DNA from 3 places in the Streptomyces sp. NPDC019531 genome. Region 2 is predicted to be linked to each of the others. Evidence: riboswitches for the same ligand, from Rfam matches in the RefSeq annotation. Region 2 holds a riboswitch; each other region holds the start of a gene.
What was found. A riboswitch is a leader RNA that binds a small molecule or an ion and turns the genes downstream of it on or off. The one in region 2 is predicted to bind cobalamin.
Positions count from the first base shown of each region.

Region 1 (7,630 bases), on a different contig from region 2:
CGTACGCGAAGGCCAAGGGCATGCAGGTGGTCGGCGAGGACTACGCGCCGCTCGGTTCCACGGAGTTCAGCACGATCGTCAACAAGGTGAAGGACTCCGGCGCGGACGCAGTGTTCAACACCCTCAACGGCGACAGCAATGTGGCCTTCTTCAAGGAGTACAAGTCCTCCGGGATGACCGCGAAGAGCATGCCGGTGCTGTCGGTCTCCATCGCGGAGGAGGAGGTCAAGAGCATCGGAACGCAGTACCTGGAAGGTCAGTTGACCGCCTGGAACTACTACGAGACCACTCCGGGCGCGGCGAACGAGAAGTTCGTGGCGGCGTACCAGGCCGCCTACGGCAAGGACAAGCCGACGTCCGACCCGATGGAGGCCGCCTACATCTCCGTGTACCTGTGGAAGGAGATGGTCGAGAAAGCGGGCTCCTTCGACGTCGCAAAGGTCAAGGCAGCCTCCGACGGCATCACCTTCGACGCCCCCGAGGGCAAGGTCACCGTCGACGGCGCCTCCCAGCACGTCTACAAGACGGCCCGGATCGGCAAGGTCTCATCCGACGGCCTCATCGAGGAGGTCTGGAACTCGGGCAGGCCGATCAAGCCGGACCCGTTCCTGAAGGGCTACTCCTGGGCCTCCGGCCTCTCCTGAGCCCGGCCCAGCCCCTCGCGGACCGACCCGGCCTTCTCATCGGGCCGGGTCCGTCCGGCGCCCGCACCCCCGTCCCCGACCCGGAGCCGCTTCATGACGGTCATCCTCAACCAGTCCTTCACCGGCATCAGCATCGGTGCGGTACTCCTGCTCATCGCGCTCGGCCTGACCCTGACCTTCGGGCAGATGGGCGTGATCAACATGGCGCACGGCGAGTTCATCATGGCCGGCGCCTACACCACGTACGTCCTGCAGAAGTCGATCAGCGGTGCCGGGATCTCGCTGCTCGTCGGCCTGCCCGTGGCCTTCCTTGTCGCCGGCACCATGGGAGCGCTGCTGGAGTGGCTGCTCATCCGGCGTCTGTACACGCGGCCGCTGGACACGCTGCTGGTCACCTGGGGTGTCTCCCTGATGCTCCAGCAGCTGGCACGGGACGTCTTCGGCGCCCCCAACGTGCAGAGCAGCGCCCCGGACCTGCTCGCCGGCAATGTCTCGATCGGGGGCGGCATCACCCTCGCCAACAGCCGTCTGTTCATCCTCGGCCTCGCCCTGCTCTGCGTCCTCGGGCTCACCCTCGTCCTGCGGTTCACCCCGCTCGGCCGGCGCATCCGGGCCGTCGTACAGAACCGCGACCTCGCCGAGGTCTCCGGTATCGCGACCGGACAGGTCGACCGGATCACCTTTTTCATCGGCTCGGGCCTCGCGGGCGTGGCCGGTGTCGCGCTCACCCTGGTCGGCCCGATCGGACCGACGATGGGCACCAACTACATCGTCGACGCCTTCCTGGTCGTGGTCGTCGGCGGCATCGGCCAACTCAAGGGCAGCGTCATCACGGCGTTCGCACTCGGCGTGCTGCAGTCGGTCCTCGAGTACTCGACGACGGTCAGCGTCGCGAAGGTCGTCGTGCTCGTGGCGATCGTCGCCTTCCTGCAGTGGCGACCCCAGGGCCTGTACATACTGCGCACCCGGAGCCTGGCATGACGACCACGACCACGACCCCCACCACCGTGACCCCGCCCTCCGCCTCTCTGCGCGAACGCTTCCGCGTTCCGGGGGGCTTCGCCCTCGGGGCGATCCTCCTGCTCGGCATCGCCCCGCTCGTGCTCTCCGACTTCCGCCTCTCCCTGCTGGCCAAGTACCTCTGCTACGCGATGGTCGCCGTCGGAGTCAGCCTGGCCTGGGGCCGCGGCGGACTGCTCGTGCTGGGCCAGGGAGTCTTCTTCGGCCTCGGCGGCTACGCCATGGCCATGCACCTCAAGCTCAACGACGCCGCCGCGGCCCCGGGCGGCGGCCCGGGCGCACTGCCCGACTTCATGCAGCTGTACGGCTCCGGGGGCGGCCTCCCCTGGTGGTGGAAGCCCTTCGCCAACCCGGCCTTCGCGCTCGCCATGACCGTGCTGCTGCCCATGGCGGTCGCCGCGGTGCTCGGCTTCTTCGTCTTCCGCCGCCGGGTCAAGGGCGCCTACTTCGCGATCCTCAGCCAGGCGACGGCGGCCGCCCTGTCCATCTGGCTGATCGGCCAACAGGCCACCACCGGCGGCACCAACGGACTCACCGACATCCAGGGCTTCTTCGGCTACTCGCTGGACGACCCGGTCAACCAGCGGACGGTGTACTTCATCATCGCCGCCGTCCTGCTCCTGCTGATGGCTCTGGCCCGCCAGCTGTTCGTCAGCCGGTACGGCGAACTCCTCGTCGCCGTACGGGACTCCGAGGAACGGGTCCGCTTCCTCGGCTACGACCCGGCGAACGTCAAGCTCGTGGCCTACGTCGTCGCCGCGGGCACGGCGGGCCTGGCCGGCGCGCTGTTCGTGCCGGCTGTCGGGATCATCTCCCCGGCGCTGATCGGGATCGTGCCGTCCATCGGCTTCGTCATCGGTGCCGCGGTAGGTGGACGGGCCTCGCTGGTGGGCGCGGTGCTCGGAGCGATCGCCGTGGCCTGGGCACAGAGCACCCTGTCGGACGCCTTCCCCGCCGTCTGGACCTACTTCCAGGGGCTGCTGTTCATCGTGGCCGTGGGTTTCCTGCCCGGCGGTCTGGCCTCACTGGTCACCGTCGTCCGCAACCGCCGTACCCCTACCACCCGTTCCGGAGAGACAGCATGAGCGGCGAGGGACTGATCATCCGCGACCTGCGCGTCACGTTCGACGGCTTCAAGGCCGTCGACGGTGTCGACCTGGACATCCGCCCCGGCGACCTGCGCTTCCTCATCGGTCCGAACGGAGCCGGCAAGACCACGCTGGTCGACGCGGTCACCGGGCTGGTGAGGTCCACGGGTTCGGTCCGCTTCGGTGACCAGGAGCTCCATGGCAGGCCCGTGCACCGGATCGCCCGCCTCGGCATCGGCCGGACGTTCCAGACCGCCACCGTCTTCGAGCAACTGACGGTTCTGCAGAACCTCGACATCGCGGCGGGCGCGGGGAGGGGAGTGATGACGATGCTCCGCCGCCGCAAGGGCATTCCCGAGCCGGTGACGAGGGCGCTGGAGACCACCGGCCTGACGGATCTGCGCGACCGCCCGGCGGGAGTCCTCGCGCACGGCCAGAAGCAGTGGCTGGAAATCGGCATGCTGCTCGTCCAGGACGTGAAGCTGCTGCTGCTCGACGAACCCGTCGCCGGCATGAGCCACGACGAACGCGAGGCCACCGGCGAACTGCTCCAGCGGGTGAGCGAGGACCACACGGTCGTCGTCATCGAACACGACATGGACTTCATGCGCTCCTTCGCCCGCAGCGTGAGCGTCCTGCACGCCGGCAAGGTCCTCAGCGAGGGCACGGTCGCCGAGGTCCAGGCCGACCCGAAGGTCCAGGAGGTCTACCTGGGCCGCGCCTCCGAACCCGATCCCGCCCCCGTACGTGTCGCCGAGGAGGCGTGATCCCCATGCTGGAGTTGAGCAACGTCCGTGCGGGCTACGACCGCACCACCGTGCTGCACGACGTGACCGTCGCGGTCCCCGAGGACGGCGTCGCGGCCGTCCTCGGTCACAACGGCGCCGGCAAGAGCACGCTTCTGCGCGCGGTCATGGGCCTGATCAAGCCGAGGAGCGGCACCGTCCTGCTGGACGGCGAGGACATCACCCGTCTCGCCCCGCACCAGCGCGTGGCCCGAGGCATGGGGTACGTTCCGCAGGGCCAGCAGTCCTTCCCGCACCTGACCACCGCCGAGAACCTCCAACTCGTGGCGGACGGACGCGCGGACGGCAAGGAGGCGATCGCCGAGGCGCTGGACCTCTTTCCCGTTCTGCGTGAACTCTCCGGCCGCCGCGCCGGGTTGCTCTCCGGCGGCCAGCGCCAGCAACTGGCCATCGCCCGGGCCCTGGTGACCCGCCCTCGGCTCCTGCTGCTCGACGAGCCGACCGAGGGCATCCAGCCCTCCGTCGTAGCCGAGATCGAGGAAACGATCCTCGCCCTCGCCCGACGCGGCGGACTCTCCGTCCTCCTCGTCGAGCAGCACGTCGGATTCGCCATGCGCGCCGCCCAGCGCTACTACGTACTCGAAGCGGGCCGAGTGACCTCGTCCGGCGAAGGAGGAACGGGCGCGGAGCAGACGGTACGAGCCGCGCTCAGCGTGTGAGACCTCGACCCGGACGTCACGAGGGCGTCCTCCTGGAGCGGAGAGGAAGGTCGCGCCAGGTGGACGCGGTCTTGGCCATGCACGCGACACGCGGTACGGTCTGTCCGATATCGACGACGGCGAGACGGAAGCCGGTGGGAATCCGGCACGGTCGCGCCACTGTGTGCCACCGCCCCGCGAGGGACGGTGGCGAGTCAGACCCGTGGCCGTCGTCCTGTGCACCACCGAGTTGGGACGCGAACTCCCAGAGGAGGCACCTGCCATGGCGCAGCATGTCGCTCAGCCGACCGCCACCACCCCCGTCGTACCCGCCAAGCTGCCGCTGAAGGACATTGCCCCCTGGGCGGTCTTCTTCGGCGTCCTGATGCTGGTCCTGCTGTACTTCGTCGGCGCCGAGCAGGGTGCCACCTCCGTGGTCAACGGCGCGGACGTGCACGAGTGGGTGCACGACGCCCGCCACCTTCTCGGCTTCCCCTGCCACTGACCCGAGGGACGCCGCACACTCATGAACTCCGCAACGGTGAGAAACCTGCTCGTCCGTGGCATGCTCGCCGGCCTCGGCGCGGGCGTGCTGGCCCTGATCGCGGCCTATTTCCTCGGTGAACCCAGCGTCGACAGCGCCATCGGCTTCGAGGAGGCGCACGCTCCCGCCCACGAGCACGAGGTCGAACTCGTCTCCCGCTCCCTGCAGTCCACCGCCGGCCTTGCCACCGGTGTCCTGATCTACGGGGTCGCCTTCGGTGGCATCGCCGCCCTCGCCTTCTGCTTCGCGCTGGGCCGCGTGGGCCGTTTCTCCCCGCGGGCCACGGCCCTGCTGCTGTCGGGCACCGCGCTGCTCGCCGTCTACGTCGTGCCGTTCCTGAAGTACCCGGCCAGCCCGCCGTCGGTCGGTGACCCCGACACCATCGGCAAGCGCACCACCCTCTACTTCCTGATGATGGTGCTCAGCGTGCTCCTGGCGGTCGCCGCCACCATCCTCGGCAAGCGGCTCGCGCCCCGTCTGGGCACGTGGTGGGCGACGGTCGTCGCGGTCGCCGCCTTCGCCGCGGTGATCGGTCTGGCGTACCAGTTCCTGCCGGTCGTCAACGAGGTCCCGGCGGACTTCCCGGCCACTCTGCTGTGGCGGTTCCGGCTCTCCGCGCTGGCCATCCAGGCTGTGCTGTGGGGCGGATTCGGCCTGGCCTTCGGCGAGTTGGCCGAGCGGCTGCTGCACCCGAAGCCGGCGACGGTTTCCGCGGGCACGGCGGTGGCCGCCCGCCAGTGACATGACCGATACGACGAGAGGGCCCGCGGAACCATCCGCGGGCCCTCTCGCGTGCTCCGGGCAGCGACGACGCCGAGTGCGGTGAGGAGGGGGAGAGCAGAGTGACCGGAGCGCCCGCGTGCGGGTGCTCGGGCAGCAGCTGAGCGGACCGAGCAGCTCCTGGAGCCCCTGCGACTCGGCATCATGATCCTCAGGCGTCGGGTTCGGCCGCGTCCAGCGGGTGCCCGAGCCGCATGTTCCACCGGCCGCTCCGGCCGCTGACCGAAGTGGCCGTCAGCGGCGGCACGTCGAGCCGCCAGAACGCCGCATGGGGAGCCGCCAACACGTGGACCACCGCGGCCCGCACGATCTCCGGCTCGACCACGGCGAGCGTACGGCCGTCCGTGTCCAGTGACGTCTCCAGCCAGCGAGCCACGCGGGCGCACAGGTCCCGCACGGACTCTCCGCCGTGGGGCGCGGACGAGGGGTCCGTGAGCCACTGGGCCACCGCCTCCGGCTCACCGCCGTTGACCTCGTCGAGGCTCCGGCCCCGCCAGCGCCCCACGTCCAGCCCGGCCAACTCCTCGGCCTCCGCTCCGTCGAGGCCGAGCGCGGTCGCCGTCTCCCGGCAGCGCACACTCGGAGAGACGACCACACACGTGGCCGGACGCAGGGAACCGGCCGCGGCATGGGCACGGGCCTCCCCGTCGACGTCGATGGAGCCTCCGTCGTCGAAGCGGGCCTCGCGCAGCGACAGGCTCATCGCGGGCGAGACGAAGGTGACACGGCTGGTCACTGGAGGATTCCTCCTGGTGCGGTCATGGTCGGCGGGCCCTTGCGCACCTTCTCGTGATGGGCGGTCGGACGTCGGGGCCAGGGAAAGCCCGTACTCGCGAACCTAGCAGCGGTGGCTTCGCAGCCCACCGGGCCGGGACGCTGATGGCGCCCCGGCCCGGTGCGCTCCACGGGTCAGGAGGCCGGCAACTCCTCACGGACCGTGCGGGCCGCGGCGACCAGGTTCTCCAGGGACGCCCGGGTCTCGGGCCAGCCGCGGGTCTTCAGGCCGCAGTCGGGGTTGACCCAGAGCCGTTCGGCGGGGATGGCCTGGAGACCGGTACGGAGGAGTGCGGCGGCCTCCTCGGCGCTCGGCACGCGGGGGGAGTGGATGTCGTAGACGCCCGGTCCCGCCTCGCGCGGGTAGCCGTGGTCGGCGAGTTCCCGGGCCACCTGCATATGGGAGCGGGCCGCCTCCAGGCTGATGACGTCGGCGTCGAGATCGTCGATGGCCTGGACGATGTCGCCGAACTCGGCGTAGCACATGTGGGTGTGGATCTGGGTGTCCGGACGGACCCCGCTGGTGGTCAGCCGGAAGGCCTCGGTGGCCCACGTGAGGTAGGCGGGGCGGTCGGCGGCCCGTAGCGGCAGGGTCTCGCGCAGAGCGGGCTCGTCCACCTGGATGACCGAAGTCCCGGCCGTCTCAAGGTCGTTCACCTCGTCGCGCAGGGCGAGGGCGACCTGGCGGGCGGTGTCGCCGAGGGGCTGGTCGTCGCGGACGAAGGACCAGGCGAGCATGGTGACCGGGCCGGTGAGCATGCCCTTGACCGGGCGTTCGGTGAGGGACTGGGCGTACGTCGTCCAGTGCACCGTCATCGGTTCGGGGCGGGAGATGTCGCCGGCCAGGATCGGCGGGCGGACATAGCGGGTGCCGTAGGACTGGACCCAGCCGTTCTGCGAGGCGAGGTATCCGGTGAGCCGTTCGGCGAAGTACTGGACCATGTCGTTGCGTTCGGCCTCGCCGTGCACCAGGACATCCAGGCCGGTCTTCTCCTGGAAGGAGATGACTTCCTGGATCTCCGCCTTGATGCGCTCCTCGTAGCCGGACGTGTCGATCCGGCCGGCGCGGAGGTCGGCGCGGGCGGTGCGCAGTTCGCCCGTCTGCGGGAAGGAACCGATCGTGGTGGTCGGCAGCAGGGGCAGCCCGAGGTGGGCCCGCTGGGCGGCGGTCCGTTCGGTGTACGGCAGACAACGGCGGGCGTCGGCCGCGGAGACGGCGGCGGCGCGGGCCCGTACGGCCGGGTCGCGGGTGATGGGGGAGTTCGCGCGGGAGGCCAGGTCGGCCCGGTTGGTGGCGAGTTCGGCGGCGATGGTGTCGGTGCCCCGGGCGAGGCCC
Region 1 is NZ_JBJDQL010000014.1:164,006-171,635, forward strand. Features, by position in the region: gene urtA (urea ABC transporter substrate-binding protein) at 1-644, shown strand, start outside; gene urtB (urea ABC transporter permease subunit UrtB) at 738-1,625, shown strand; gene urtC (urea ABC transporter permease subunit UrtC) at 1,622-2,749, shown strand; gene urtD (urea ABC transporter ATP-binding protein UrtD) at 2,746-3,519, shown strand; gene urtE (urea ABC transporter ATP-binding subunit UrtE) at 3,525-4,217, shown strand; cobalamin riboswitch at 4,298-4,442, shown strand; gene ACI2L1_RS19215 (CbtB-domain containing protein) at 4,480-4,701, shown strand; gene ACI2L1_RS19220 (CbtA family protein) at 4,723-5,481, shown strand; gene ACI2L1_RS19225 (histidine phosphatase family protein) at 5,672-6,256, opposite strand; gene metE (5-methyltetrahydropteroyltriglutamate--homocysteine S-methyltransferase) at 6,430-7,630, opposite strand, start outside.
Region 1: linked by a shared signal. The riboswitch ahead of ACI2L1_RS19215 (CbtB-domain containing protein) and the one ahead of ACI2L1_RS04830 (HoxN/HupN/NixA family nickel/cobalt transporter) in region 2 are both predicted to bind cobalamin.

Region 2 (7,630 bases):
GCCGCGAGTCCACCCTCTCCACCGTCCAGATCGACTTCCACCAGCCCGAACGCTTCGACCTCCACTACACCGGCCCGGACGGCGCCAAACACCGCCCGGTGATGGTCCACCGCAGCGTCATCGGGAGTGTGGAACGGCTGGTCGCCCATCTCATCGAGGCGCACGGCGGCGCCTTCCCGGTGTGGCTCGCCCCCGTGCAGCTCGTGGTCCTGCCGGTTGCCGAGGCGCAGGAGGAACGGGCCAAAGAGGTCGTACGGCGGGCTCTCGCGCTCGGCATCCGGGCCGAACTCGCCGCTCCCGGCGACGGCACCCTCGGCGCCCGTGTCCGCGCCGCGCGCCTCGTGCCGTACCAGGCGGTGATCGGGGAGCGGGAGGCCGACGCGGACTGTGCGGCCGTACGGCTGCGGGACGGCCGTAGGCCAGGAGCCGTACCGGTCGGCGAGCTGCTGGAGCGGATCGCCGCCCGGGCCGGTGACCGCGGGGCCGAACTCTGGGCGGCTGCGTAAGGTCGGTCCCGTACGCCAGCGACGTACGCCAGTGACGAAAGGACCCCCGCCGTGACCGGTCAGCCCATCCCGGTGATCATCGACTGCGACACCGGTGTCGACGACGCCCTGGCCCTGCTGTTCGCCGTACGGCATCCCGGCATCGACCTGCGCGCGGTCACCTGTGTCGCCGGGAACACCGACGTCGACGGAGTGGTCCGCAACACGCTGACCGTCCTTGAGCAGGCCGGGGCCGGGGACATCCCGGTCGCCCGGGGTGCCGAGCGGCCGTTGATCGAGCCCGTGCGCACCGCGCGACACGTGCACGGCCTCGACGGCATGGGCGACCTGGGGCTGCCCGCGCCGACGCGGGTGGCCTTGGACGTCGACGCGGTGACGCTGCTGCGGCGGGAGATCCTCGCCTCCCCGCGCCCGGTGACCCTCATCCCCACCGCCCCGCTGACGAACATCGCCCTGCTGCTCCGCACCCACCCCGAAGTGGTGCGGAACATCGAGCGGATCGTGTTCATGGGCGGCGCGGTGGCGACCGGGAACGCCACGCCGGTCGCGGAGTTCAACGTCTGGCACGACCCCGAGGCGGCCGCCGTCCTGCTCACCGCCGGGGTACCGATCACGATGTACGGCCTGGACGTCTTCAAGCGGGTCATCGTCCCGGCCGCGGACGTCCAGCGGCTGCGGGCGAGTTCGGAACCCTCCCTCCGCATGGCCGGCGAACTCCTCGCCCACCGCGATCCGGCCACCTCCGGCGACCCCACCCCCACGGGCGGCCTCGGCGACGCGGGCGCGGTGTGCGCGGTCGTCGACCCCGGCGGCCTGACCACCGAACTCCTCCCGGTGGAGGTCGCGTTGGCCCCCGGCCCGACCCGCGGCCAGACCGTCGTCGACCGCCGCCGACGCCCCGGCGAGTCCGAGATCCACGAGGGCGAGCGCGAAGTCACGCTCGTGGACGTGGGGTTGGGCGTGGACGTGGAGCGGTACGTGAAGCTGTGGCTGACGGCGGTGGAGGGGGTCTAGAGCCTTCCTGCTAACTGCCCTTGCGTTTCGGGGCAGGAGGACGCCAGGAGTTCACATCCTCGGCCGAGAGGTTCCGGCGGAGGAGGTGTTCCTCATAGACGTGCCTCAGGAAACCCTCGCCCGACGGGGAGCCGGGGGTGAGTCCGTCGCCGCGTGCTGTGACCCATGGGAGGAGGTCCGCCAACGCCCGCAGCAGAGGCAGAGCGGACGGGAAGCAGTCGCAGGTCGATGGGCTCCCGGACGTTCTCCGCGCGCGGATGGAACGCCATGAGGGCCGGGGAGGCGGACCAGTCGCGTACCTCGGAGCCGGTCAGCACGGGGACGGTGGCGGACTCCTCGGCTCCGCTGCGCCGGAAGGCCCGGGCAGTGGCGCAGAAAAGGTCGTCAGATCCTGTGTTGGCGGCATATCCGATACGGACGACTCGTTCGCGGCCTGATGGATGGCGGCGGCGGGGGACTTAGAAAGGTGTGGGTGGCGATCATCCTGCTCGGCGCGCTGTTCGCCGGCGGTGCCGCTGCCCTTCTGTTCTGGGTCGTAGGGCACGGGAGTCAGGTATGGGTGACTCTTCCAGCAAGTTAGGGTTACGCTCCTTAGGGGTGTGGTGCTAACAAAGGGGTCGCTGGTGCAGCGTCGTATGGGGCCGGGTAAGCCCTCGCGTGTTTTCGACCGGGGTGCCGAGTGGGACGGGCTCACCGCCTTCATGAGCCGCCCCCTGCCGCATGCCATGCTCGGGATCGTCAGCGGCAGGCGGCGCATGGGCAAGACGTATCTCCTGCGGGCGCTCGTCGAGCAGTGCGGCGGCTTCTACTTCGGGGCCACGGCCGGGACGGAGGCGGAGTCCCTCCGACAGTTCAGTTCGGCTCTCGCTGAACACGTGGGCTCCCCTGTGCCTTTCACCTTCTCCACTTGGCACGACGCGATCTCTTATCTCTTCGGCCTCGCCGCGCCCGGCCGGGGGGAAGAGCCGTTCCTGGCGGTCATCGACGAGTTTCCGTACCTGGTGAAGGTCTCCCCTGAGCTCCCCTCGCTCATCCAGCGTGAGATCGACCGCTGCCAGGTTGATGAAAGCCGTATGCGGATGCTTCTGTGCGGCTCGGCGATGTCCGTCATGGGTGGGTTGCTGGCCAGTACCGCACCCCTGCGCGGACGGGCTCAGCTGGAACTCGTCGTCAGGCCCTTCGGATACCGGGCAGCCGCGGACTTCTGGGGAGTCGCCACTGAACCGGCGCTCGCGGCCAGACTGCATGCCGTGGTCGGGGGCACGCCGGCGTACCGGCGTCAGTTCCTGGCAGAGGACGTTCCGGCAGATCTCGGTGACTTCGGCGACTGGCTCTGCCGTACGGTCCTCTCGCCGTTCAGCCCGCTCTTCCGCGAGGCGCGCTACCTGCTCGCCGAGGAGGCGGACATCCGCGACACCGCGCTCTACCACTCGGTTCTCGCAGCGGTGGCGCAGGGCAATACGACGCGCGGGGGCATCGCCGGTTACATCGGCCGCAAGTCCGTCGACATCTCCCACCCGCTCAACGTCCTTGAGGACAGTCACCTCCTCGCGCGCGAGGCGGACATCTTCCGGGCCGGCAAGTCGCAGTACCGCATCACCGAACCACTGATCAACTTCTACGAAGCCGTCATGCGTCCCGCCTGGACGCGGTTGGAGAGCGGCCAGGCCGCAGAGGTGTGGGCCCAGTCGGCCGAGCGGTTCGCGGCTCAGGTGGCGGGGCCGCATTTTGAGGCCGTGTGCCGGGAGTACGTGCTCGGGCCGGGGCGATCTCTGCTCGGCACGTCCCTGGGGGAGGTCGGAAGCGGAGTGGTTACCGACCCGAGGACGCGTCGGCAGATCGAGATCGACGTGGCTGTGGTCGAACCGGGATCTGGCGGGGCCAAGCCATCGGTCGCTCTGCTCGGGGAGGCGAAGTGGGGGACCATCATGGGGTTGAACCACCTCGAACGGCTTGCCCGGGCCCGGGACGTCCTTGCCGAGCGGGGGATGGACACCACGCGGTGCGGGCTGGCGTGCTTCAGCGCTGCGGGTTTCAGTGACGCCCTGCGGGCTGAAGCAGAACAAGGCGGAATCCTGCTGATCGGCCTCGACGAACTGTACGGTCGGGTGATGCCGGCAGCCGTTCTGCCCTAGCTAGCGCTCTTTCGCCGCTCCGGCCGAAAGCTCAAGTACAGCCTGTACGAGGACTTCCGGACGGCACACCGAGAGCGTGCTCCGCCACGCTCGAACCGGCTTCGCGCGGCTCAGGCGGGACGTCGCTCCTTGACGGGCAAACGTTGCCTGCCGTGGCACTAGCGGGTATCGGCAGGCCGTACCGCCCACCGCTGCTCCACCTTCGCGAGCCGCCAGTAGGCGATCGCCGCCGCCCACACCACCACGAACAGGCCGACGATGACGTAACCGACGTTGTCGAGGTCGATGTCGGCGATCCAGGTGGTGAGGGCGTCGGTGAGGTCGAGCTTGTCGTGCAGGACGCCGACCAGCTCGATCGTCCCGATGAAGAAGGCGACCGCGATGGACAGCCCGGTGATGGCGAGGTTGTAGAACACCTTGCGCACCGGGTTGGAGAAGGCCCACTGGTAGGCGAAGTTCATGAACGTGCCGTCGAGCGTGTCGAACAGGCTCATCCCGGCGGCGAAGAGCAGCGGCAGGCACAGGATCGCGTACCAGGGCAGCCCGGCCGCCGCGCCCGACCCGGCCATCACCATCAGGGTGACCTCGGTGGCGGTGTCGAAGCCGAGCCCGAAGAGAAAGCCCAGCGGAAACATCTGACCGGGCCGGGTGATGGACTTGGTGAGCCGCCCGAGGATCCGGTTCATGAACCCGCGCGAGTCGAGATGCTGCTCCAGCTCCTTCTCGTCGTACGTCCCCGCCCGCATCGCCCGGAAGACCTTCAGGATGCCGAGCAGCGCGACCAGGTTGAGGGCGGCGATCAGATAGAGAAACGACCCGGAGACCGTCGTACCGAGAAATCCGAGTACCTGATGGGTACTTGAGTCCTCGTTCATGACCTTGCCGGCCAGCTGGGTGCCACCGGCGATCAGCGCCGCGAGCACGACCACGACACTGGAGTGCCCGAGCGCGAACCAGAACCCTCCGGACACCGGCCGCTTCCCGTCCGCCATCAGCTTGCGGGTGGTGTTGTCGATCGCGGCGATGTGGTCGGCGTCGAAGGCGTGCCGCATACCGAGGGTGTAGGCGGTGATGCCGAGTCCGATACCGAAGGCCTTGTCCCCGACTTCGTAGTGCTCCGGAACGACGAGCAGGAAGAGGATGCCGAAGGCGAGGACGTGCAGGGCGGCTATGGCGGCCATCAGACCGGCTGTCTTGACGGTGTCCTCGCGCCGCCAGCGGAAGGATGCGGCGGTCTCGGCTGCCTTGGGCAGGCCAGGATCAGTCATACGGTGGTCACTCCAGCACCTCGTTGGATGAACTCGTGAGCTGCCGTGGCCGGTCTCCTGGCTTACGGGTCGTGCGTTCTCCCTGCCCGCCTTCCCGGCCGGATACTGACGGCCAGTGGCTGTCCCGCGAGGGACGTGGGCGGAGAACTCCCCGATCACAGTGGCGAGGGCCGCGCCGGCCTGAACCCCCTGAGGGGTCGTCACCGGCTTCCCGAGCACCACGGCCCGACCACCGTAGGCGGGCGGATCGTCTCCTGCATAGCTGCATACCTGCGCAGGTATGGAAGATCACATACAGGGCCTGGGAGGATGAGGGCCATGCATCTCGTCCCGTCCGACCGAGCGGACCGCCGCACCATCGACGGACACCGGGTGTGCGACGCCATCGCGGCGATCGGCGACCCCGGCCATGTCCGCGCCTGGTCGGACCGCTTCGCCCTCCTGGCCGACCCCAACCGCCTCTCCCTGCTCCTCGCCCTGCACCGAACCGGCCCCCTGGCGGTCTCCGACCTCGCGATCGCGACGGGGATGAACGACCCCGCCGTATCGCAGGCGCTGCGGCTGCTGCGGGCGGCGGGGGTGGTGGCGGGGGAGAAGGAGGGGCGGGTGGTGCGGTATTCGGTGGTGGACGAGGCGGTGCGGGGGTTGCTGAAGCAGGTGTCCTGACCTGGTCAGAGGTGGGTGTCGTGCACGGGGCCGCCGGGATACCGGTCGCCCATGGATCAGGTCGAAGTCGTCGTCGCCCATTCCGAGCGCGCGACTCTGCGCGTCGGTGACGTGTTCTTGAAGGTGGACGCCGACCAGGCGCGCATGGACGTCGAGGTCGAGGCGATGTCCCTCGCGCCGGTCCCGACGCCGGAGGCCCTGTGGTGCAAGCCGGGGGTGGTGCTCGGCCGGCTCGGCGAGCAGTCGACCGCGTCACCGGCGGCGGGTGCCGCCATCCGGAAGCTGCACGAAGCGCCGCCGCCGCCCCTGCCGGGCCGGCCGGAGCATCGTCGCGCCGACGGCGGAACTCGACGCCGAGTGCGAGTCACTCGTGACGAACGGCGTCCTGCCCGCCGAAGAGCACCTCGACGCGTCATCACCGGCTACGGGACCGACGTCGACCTCGATGTGATCCGTGCGTGGTGGTCGTTGCGAAGCCTGCTGATAGTCCGCTGACTGACCGAGCACGGCTTCGACCCCTTCGCACCGGGGTGTGAGGTCGACGTGCTGAGATCCCGGATGTGAGGTGTTGCTGATCAGGGTCGTCCGCTGTGCAGGGAGTGCAGGAAGGGGGTCCAGGCGCCGGGGGCGGCGAGGAGTATCGGGCCGTCGGAGTACTTGGAGTCCCTGACGGCCACGGTGGTGGGTATGTTGCGGGCGACTTCGACGCACTCGCCGTGCGCGTCACCGCTGCTGTACGTGGACTTCCTGAAGTCGTAGTCGGACACGGTGCCTACATCTCCTTGCGGATGCTGTCGATGAGTCTTACAGAGTTGCTCTGGGCGAGTCCGAGCCGCGTGATGCGGTCGAAGGTCGCGTTGTGGTGCGCGGCGTCAGTCTCGCTCTCCAACCAGACCTTCGTCGACGAAGTATCCACCTGTACGACGTCCAAGGCGCCGGGCTCGGTGAAGGAGACGACCGTGAAGGCACAGGTCATCCCGGGGTGGGCGCCGGCGATGAACGGGACGACCTGCACCCGCACGTTGGGTAGGCGCGCCGCCTCCAGCAGGTGCTCCAGCTGAGCCCTCATGACATCCCGGCCACCGACCAGTTGGCGTACGGCCCCTTCGTGCAGCAACGCCCAGAGCTGTAGCGGGCGTTCGCCACCCAGCCGTGCCTGCCGGGCCATCCTCGCCTCGACGAAGGTCTCGATCTCGTCGAGGTCGTCCCACGACCCGTTCCCGACAGCCAGGGCGCGTGCGTAGTCGGCGGTCTGCAAGAGGCCGGGCACAAAGGCGAGTTGCCAGGTGCGGAGTTGCGTGGCGATGTCCTCCAGGGCCACGTACTCGATCTGCGCCGTCAGTTGCGGGTACTGGTTCCACCAGCCCTTGGCCCGGCGTCGTTCCCGGTCCGCCTTGGCGAGGGCGAGCAGCCTGCCAATCACCGTTTCGTCGGTCTCACCGTAGAGATGGGACAGGGCCCTGACGTCGGGATCACGCAATGGCACCTGCCCGCGCTCGATCTTCGCCACCTTGGTGACGGAGGCCGTCAGCGCCTCGGCGGCATGCGTCTGCCGGAGATCGCAGGCTTCTCGCATCCTCAGCAGCTCACCACCGAGCCGTCGCCCCAGAACGGTCGTGACCGTCTTTCCGCGGTTGGGGTCCCTGCCTGCCATGAGTTCCCTCTCATCATCACCGCCAGGGCAGCAATATTTCTGTCCTGTTCGATTGCTGGCCAACTCCCCTAGAGGCTACCGTCAGTACTCGGTCGCCCACACAAAGAAACCAGTTGGCGGAAGGGCACCGCGCTGCCCCGCGCGGCGGAGCCACCCCGACATCACAACTCCCGGAGGAAACCGTGACCGACTCCTGCCCTCCCCCACCGCCCAAGTCCTACGACCGCCACGACGAGGTCAGTTACACCCCCTACCCGCGCAGCATCCCCTTCGCCCGCAGACACGTCGCCGGACTCGCGGTCGACTGGGGCCAACCCGGCCTGGCCGGTGACGCGGCGCTGGTGGCAAGCGAGTTGTGCACGAATGCGCTGCTGCACGGCTGCTTGC
Region 2 is NZ_JBJDQL010000003.1:112,881-120,510, reverse strand. Features, by position in the region: gene thrS (threonine--tRNA ligase) at 1-506, shown strand, start outside; gene ACI2L1_RS04840 (nucleoside hydrolase) at 558-1,520, shown strand; gene ACI2L1_RS04835 (ATP-binding protein) at 2,156-3,655, shown strand; gene ACI2L1_RS04830 (HoxN/HupN/NixA family nickel/cobalt transporter) at 3,814-4,923, opposite strand; cobalamin riboswitch at 4,953-5,161, opposite strand; gene ACI2L1_RS04825 (ArsR/SmtB family transcription factor) at 5,242-5,589, shown strand; partial or broken gene ACI2L1_RS04820 (hypothetical protein) at 5,641-6,153, shown strand; gene ACI2L1_RS04815 (DUF397 domain-containing protein) at 6,165-6,356, opposite strand; gene ACI2L1_RS04810 (helix-turn-helix domain-containing protein) at 6,362-7,243, opposite strand; gene ACI2L1_RS04805 (ATP-binding protein) at 7,426-7,630, shown strand, end outside.

Region 3 (7,630 bases), on a different contig from region 2:
GCCGGAGATCACCCGCAATTCGATGATCTTCCAGTAGCGTCTGGGCTTTGTTGTGCACGACGCCATTCCGGGGGACACATGGCCCGTGATCGCAAGCCTGCCCGTCATCGAACCCGCGCCCTGGCCGTGTCCGTGGCCACGCTCACCGTGGGAGGCATCGCACTCGCCGAGACACCCGCCTCGTCGGCGAGCCTGCCCCAGGGGCACGACGTCTCTTCGCACCAGAAGAACGTCGACTGGCAGAAGGCCAGGGCCAAGGGCGCCAGGTTCGTCTACGTCAAGGCGACCGAGTCGATCAACTACCGCAATCCGCACTTCGGGCAGCAGTACAACGGGGCGCGCAACGCGGGCATCATCCGCGGGGCCTACCACTTCGCGCTGCCGGACAAGTCGTCGGGCAAGACGCAGGCCGCGTACTTCGTGCGCAACGGCGGCGCCTGGACCGCGGACGGCTGGACCCTGCCGCCCGCGCTCGACATCGAGTACAACCCGTACGACAGGAAGCACAAGTGCTACAGCATGAGCAAGGCGAAGATGGTCGGCTGGATCAAGTCGTTCAGCGACGAGGTCAAGCGGCTCACCGGGCGCCGTCCGGTGATCTACACGACCGCCCACTGGTGGAACACCTGCACGGGCGGCAGCAGCGCCTTCGCCTCCAACCACGCGCTGTGGGTGGCCCGCTACAACTCGGCGGACGCGGGAGCACTGCCCCGCGGATGGTCGTACTGGACGATCTGGCAGTACGACAACAGCGGCAGCCTGCCGGGTGATCAGAATCTCTTCAACGGCTCGGCGAGTCAGCTGAAGCGGTTCGCCAAGGGGGCATAGCCAAGGGGCGCATGGGCCGCACGGGGGTCCTGGGGTTCGGCGAAGCAGAAGCAGCCGATCCTGGACACCGTGCGGCCCGCCCCAGTTCATCTTCCGTTCACTCAGGTTGCCTACGTTCAACGCGCCAATGACGCTCGAACGATTGCCTGGGTAAATGGAAAACTTCTCGCTGATCCTCGCGATTGTGGTCGTAACCGCACTCGCGTTCGATTTCACGAACGGTTTCCACGACACCGCCAACGCGATGGCCACGACCATCTCGACCGGTGCACTCAAGCCCAAGGTCGCGGTGGCCATGTCCGCCGTGCTGAACCTTGTGGGCGCCTTTCTTTCCGTGGAGGTCGCCAACACGATCTCCAAGGGTCTCGTCGACGAGACCGGCATCCGTCCCGAGGTCATCTTCGCCGCCCTGGTCGGCGCGATCCTCTGGAACCTGCTGACCTGGCTGGTAGGCCTGCCCTCCAGCTCCTCGCACGCCCTCATGGGCGGTCTGATCGGCGCCACCATCGCCTCGGCGGGCATGGGCGCGGTCCACGGTGACGCGCTCGTCACCAAGGTCCTCATCCCGGCGGTCGCGGCGCCCATCGTCGCGGGCGTCGCCGCCATGCTGGCCACCCGCCTCTCCTACTCCCTGGGCAAGAAGGCCGACGGCAAGGCCGCGGCGAAGGGCTACCGCACCGGCCAGATCGCCTCGGCCGGCCTGGTCTCGCTCGCCCACGGCACCAACGACGCGCAGAAGACGATGGGCATCATCACCCTCGCCCTGGTCGCCGGCGGCGTCGTAGCGCCCGACTCCGACCCGCCCACCTGGGTCATCCTCTCGGCGGGCCTCGCCATCGCGCTCGGCACCTACCTCGGCGGCTGGCGCATCATCCGCACCATGGGCAAGGGGCTGACCGAACTCCAGCCGCAGCAGGGCTTCGCCGCCCAGACCAGCGCGGCCACGGTCATCCTGGCCTCGTCCCACCTCGGCTTCTCCCTCTCCACCACGCACTCCGTCTCCGGTTCGGTGATGGGCGCGGGCCTCGGCCGCAGGGGCGGGGTCGTCCGCTGGTCCACGGCCACCCGGATGTTCGTGGCCTGGGGCCTCACACTCCCGGCGGCGGCCCTGGTGGGCGCGCTGGCCGAGTCGGTCACGGATCTCGGCGACTGGGGTACGGCGGTCGTGGCGGTCTTCCTCGTCGCCTCCAGCGCGGCGATCTGGAAGATCTCGCGCCGCGAGGTCGTGGACGCGTCGAACGTCAACGCGACCGACGAGCCGGCCGGTGTGGTGACCACGGCGATCGCCGCCGTGACCCCGCCGCCCGCGGGCACGGTGACCGAGGACCTCACGGCCACGATCCCGGCCCCTCCCGCCACCACGGAACCGGCCGCCCCGCCGGCCGCCGTCTGAAACCCCGGTTACTAAGGAAGCCTCACCATGCAGATCGACTGGGAAGCGCTCGGCTCCGTCTTCGGCGTCAGCCTCGTCGTCACCGTGGGCCTGGTGGCCCTGTTCACCCTCGGCATCATGGGCCTCTCCCGCCAGGAGCGGGCCACCGCCCAGGGCGGCTCGGCGACCCTCGCGGTCGCCGGCGCGTACGCCTGCTTCGCGGCCTGCGCGGCGGCGGTGGCGTACGGGATCTCTCTGATCGTGGCTTGACGGCACCGATCGCCCGACGGCCGGGCGGGCACGGGACTTACGGTTCCGTGCCCGCCCGGCCGTCCGTGTGCGGCCGGTCCGCCCACTCCCGGGCCCGGTGGTGTGGGGTTCTGCACACTCTCCCGCCGCAGGTCAACAGCAAGTTGACTGCCGTTCGGGTGCGTGGTGGACTGCCGGGGCCATGTACGGCGGCAGCAGAGGAAGCCGGTGTGAATCCGGCGCGGTCCCGCCACTGTCACCGGGGTAGCAATCCCCGGGAGCCAGGAACTCTCGCCGCCGGTCTCGTCGAACCAGGGCGTGGACACCCTGAGTGAGGACATAACGCGATGCTCGCCTGCCGATCGACCCGCGCCATCCGGTGCTCGCACGACCCCGCGATCGGCTGAGCCGGTGCGTGCCGATCGCGTCTTCGCGTACGGCGCCGCCGCCGGCCTCCTCGGTGACCTGCTGTTCGGCGATCCGCGCCGCGGGCATCCGGTCGCCGCGTTCGGACGGGCGGCCGGTGCCGTGGAGCGGGTGCTGTGGCGGGACCACCGGGGGTGGGGCGCGCTGCACACCGCCGTGTGCGTGGGCGCCGCGGTGGGGCTCGGCGCCGTGGCGGAGAACGTCGTACGTCCGTCCCGTACCGCTTCCGTCGCGCTGACCGCCGCCGCCACCTGGGCCGTCGTGGGCGGGACTTCGCTCGTGCGGGAGGCCCGGGTCATCGGGCGGGCGCTGGAGGCGGGCGATGTCGAGGCGGCCCGGGAGCGGCTGCCGCATCTGTGCGGGCGCGATCCGCAGGCCCTCGACGCCGACGGGATCGCCCGGGCCGTCGTGGAGTCCGTGGCCGAGAACACCTCCGACGCCGTAGTGGGGGCCCTCGTGTGGGGGGCCGTCGGTGGAGTGCCGGGGCTGCTCGGGTTCCGGGCCGTGAACACGCTCGACGCCATGGTCGGGCACAAGTCGGCCCGGTACCGGCGGTTCGGGTGGGCCTCCGCCCGGCTCGACGACCTCGCCGGGTGGCCGGGGGCGCGGCTGACCGCCGTACTCGCCGTGCTGGCCGGTGATCGTCCGCGGGGTGCCGTGCGCGCCTGGCGGGAGGACGCCGGCAAGCATCCCAGTCCCAACGCCGGGCCGGTCGAGGCCTCGTTCGCGGGGGCGCTGGGAGTCAGACTCGGAGGGACTCTTTCGTACGCGGGACGGGTCGAGCACCGGCCCGTGCTCAATGGACAAGGGCGTGCCGTCGCCGCGTACGACATCGAGCGCGCCGCACGGCTGTCGCGGTGTGTCGGATTGCTCGCGCTCGGCGTCGGTGTCGTCGCGCGGGCCGTCGTGAAGGGGCGTGGGGCATGACGGGCGGAGGGCTTCTCGTCGCCGGAACCACCTCGGATGCCGGCAAGAGCGTCGTCACCGCCGGGATCTGCCGGTGGCTGGTGCGGCAGGGGGTGAAGGTCGCGCCGTTCAAGGCGCAGAACATGTCCCTCAACTCGTTCGTCACGCGCGAGGGTGCCGAGATCGGGCGGGCCCAGGCCATGCAGGCGCAGGCCTGTCGGGTCGAGCCGACCGCGCTGATGAATCCCGTGCTGCTCAAGCCCGGTGGTGAGCAGAGCAGTCAGGTCGTGCTGCTCGGGAAACCGGTCGGGGAACTGAGCGCTCGTGGCTATCACGGGGGGCGGCAGCAGAAGCTGCTCGGGACCGTGCTCGACTGTCTCGCCGAGTTGCGGGGCACGTATGACGCGGTGATCTGTGAGGGGGCGGGCAGTCCGGCCGAGATCAACCTGCGGCGGACCGACATCGTGAACATGGGGCTCGCGCGGAACGCCGGGCTGCCCGTGCTGGTCGTCGGGGACATCGACCGCGGTGGGGTCTTCGCCTCCTTCTTCGGGACCGTGGCGCTGCTCGGCCCCGAGGACCAGGCGCTCGTCGCCGGGTTCCTCGTGAACAAGTTCCGCGGGGACGTCTCGCTCCTCGAACCCGGGCTGGACATGCTCCACGGGCTCACCGGGCGGCGGACGTACGGCGTTCTGCCCTTCCGGCACGGGCTCGGGATCGACGAGGAGGACGGGCTGCGGGTGTCGTTGCGGGGGGCGGTCCGGGAGTCCCAGGTCTCCGCCCCGGTCGGCGAGGACGTCCTGCGCGTCGCCGTCTGCGCGATCCCCCTCATGTCCAACTTCACCGACGTCGACGCCCTGGCCGCCGAACCGGGAGTCGTGGTGCGGTTCGTGGACCGGGCGGAGGAGCTCGCGGACGCCGATCTCGTCGTCGTCCCGGGCACCAGGGGGACCGTCCGGGCCCTGGAGTGGCTGCACGAGCGGGGGCTCTCGGACGCGCTCAGGCGCAGGGTCGCCGAGCGGCGGCCCGTCCTCGGCATCTGCGGCGGGTTCCAGATCCTCGGCGAACGCATCGAGGACGAGATCGAATCGCGCGTCGGCGCGGTCGACGGCCTCGGTGTGCTTCCCGTGCGGGTGCGGTTCGCGCGCGAGAAGACCCTCACCCGGCCGGAGGGAGAAGCCCTCGGCGAGCAGGTCGAGGGGTACGAGATCCATCACGGGGTCGCCGACATCGGCGGCGGAGAACCCTTCCTCGACGGCTGCCGGGTCGGCCAGACCTGGGGCACGCACTGGCACGGCTCGCTGGAGTCGGACGGGTTCCGGCGGGCCTTCCTGCGCGAGGTGGCGGCCGCCGCGGGCCGCCGGTTCGTGCCGGCCCCCGACACCTCGTTCGCCGCGCTGCGCGAGGAGCAGCTCGACCTGCTCGGCGACCTGATCGAACAGCACGCGGACACGGACGCGCTGTGGCGGCTCATCGAGTCCGGCGCGCCACAAGGACTGCCTTTCATTCCACCGGGAGCGCCCGCATGAGCACAGTGTTGTTGTTGTCGACCGCCGACACGGATCTGCTGGCGGCCCGGGCCGCCTCGGGTGCCGACTACCGGATCGGCAACCCGACGCGCGTCGACGTCACGGACGAGCTGCCCGCGCTCCTCGACGGCGCCGACATCGCCGTCGTACGGCTGCTCGGCGGCAAGCGGGCCTGGGAGGACGGGCTCGCGGCCCTGAAGGCTTCGGGTATCCCGACCGTGCTGCTCGGCGGCGAGGCCGTCCCGGACGCCGAGTTGATGGCCGAGTCGTCGGTACCGGCCGGTGTCGTGGCCGAGGCGCTCAGGTACCTCGTCGAGGGCGGGCCCGAGAACCTCACCGAGCTCGCCCGGTTCCTGTCCGACACCGTGCTGCTGACAGGCGAGGGGTTCGTCGAGCCGCAGAAGATGCCGGAGTACGGCGTCCACGGCTCCTACGCCTGGGAGAGCGGCCGACCGACCGTCGGCGTGCTCTTCTACCGGGCCCATGAGCTGAGCGGCAACACCGGTTTCGTGGACACCCTGTGCGAGGCGATCGAGGCGCGGGGCGCCAACGCCCTTCCCGTGTACTGCGGTTCACTGCGCGGGGCGGACCCCGGGCTGTACGAGCTGCTCGCGCGGGCCGACGCGCTCGTCGCCACCGTCCTCGCCGCCGGTGGCACGCACGCCTCGCAGGCCTCGGCCGGCGGTGACGAGGAGGCGTGGGACATCGGGGCGCTGGCCGAGCTCGACGTGCCGGTGCTGCAAGGACTTTGCCTTACGTCGTCCCGCGCGGCCTGGGACGCGTCCGACGCCGCTCTCTCGCCCATGGACGCGGCCATGCAGGTCGCGATCCCGGAGTTCGACGGGCGGCTGATCACCGTGCCGTTCTCCTTCAAGGAGCAGGGGCCCGACGACGTCCCGGTGTACGTGGCCGACCCGGAGCGGGCCGCGCGGGTCGCCGGGATCGCCGTACGGCACGCGAAGTTGAAGCACACGCCGAACGCCGAGAAGAGGCTCGCGCTGGTCTTCACGGCGTATCCGACCAAGCACTCGCGGGTCGGCAACGCGGTCGGTCTAGACACTCCCGCCTCGGCGATCCAGGTACTGGACGCGCTCCGGGACGCCGGTTACTCGCTCACGGAATACCCGTCCGGCGGCGACGAGTTGATCCACCGGCTCATCGAGGCCGGCGGTCACGATGTCGAGTGGCTGACCGAGGAGCAACTGGCGTCGGCGCCCGCGCGGGTGCCGCTCGCGGACTATCAGACGTGGTTCGACAAGCTCGACCCCGGGCTTCGCCAGGCCATGGTGGACGCATGGGGTGAGCCGCCGGGCTCGCTGTACGTCGACGGGGACGACATCGTGCTCGCCTCCCTGCAGTTCGGGAACGTCGTCGTGATGATCCAGCCGCCGCGCGGCTTCGGGGAGAACCCGATCGCGATCTACCACGACCCCGACATGCCGCCGTCGCACCACTACATGGCCGCGTACCGGTGGTTGGACAACTCTTTCGGTGCCGACGCGATCGTCCACATGGGCAAGCACGGCACGATGGAGTGGCTGCCCGGCAAGGGGCTCGGTCTCAGCGGGAGTTGTGCGCCGGACGCGGTGCTCGGTGAGCTGCCGCTGATCTATCCCTTCATCGTCAACGACCCCGGCGAGGGCACCCAGGCCAAGCGGCGCGGGCACGCCACCGTGGTCGACCATCTCGTGCCGCCGATGGCACGGGCCGACACCTACGGCGACCTGGCCAAGCTGGAGCAGCTGCTCGACGAGTACGCGCTCGTCTCCGACCTGGACCCGACGAAGGCCCCGGCCGTGCGGGCGCAGATCTGGACTTTGGTGAAGGCGGCCGAGCTCCACCACGACCTGCATGTCGAGGACCAGCCGGACGACGAGGCGTTCGACGAGTTCGTCATGCACATCGACGGTTATCTGTGCGAGATCAAGGACGTGCAGATCCGGGACGGGCTGCACATCCTCGGCGGTGGTCCGGTGGGTGAGCCCCGGGTCAATCTCGTGCTCGCCGTGCTGCGGGCCTCGCAGGTGTGGGGCGGTCAGGCCAACGCCCTGCCGGGACTGAGGGCCTGCCTGGCGGCCCATTACGGGCTCGTCGAGAAGGAGTTGCTGGCCGAGCCGGGCGCTCCGGCGAAGGTCCCGGTCGAGCTGACCGACCTCGTCGATGGCCCGTCCCGCACGGCCGCCGACGCGATCGACCTGCTGGAGCAGCTGTGCCGGCGGATCGCGGAGGGCATGGAGGACCGTGAGTGGGCGGTCGCGGAGAGCCGTGCGCTCGTCCGTGAGGTCCTCGGCACCGAACTCCCCGACGCCGTCGCCGTGTT
Region 3 is NZ_JBJDQL010000021.1:75,162-82,791, reverse strand. Features, by position in the region: gene ACI2L1_RS23870 (lysozyme) at 79-828, shown strand; gene ACI2L1_RS23865 (anion permease) at 983-2,221, shown strand; gene ACI2L1_RS23860 (hypothetical protein) at 2,249-2,470, shown strand; cobalamin riboswitch at 2,628-2,760, shown strand; gene ACI2L1_RS23855 (cobalamin biosynthesis protein) at 2,861-3,802, shown strand; gene ACI2L1_RS23850 (cobyric acid synthase) at 3,799-5,310, shown strand; gene cobN (cobaltochelatase subunit CobN) at 5,307-7,630, shown strand, end outside.
Region 3: linked by a shared signal. The riboswitch ahead of ACI2L1_RS23855 (cobalamin biosynthesis protein) and the one ahead of ACI2L1_RS04830 (HoxN/HupN/NixA family nickel/cobalt transporter) in region 2 are both predicted to bind cobalamin.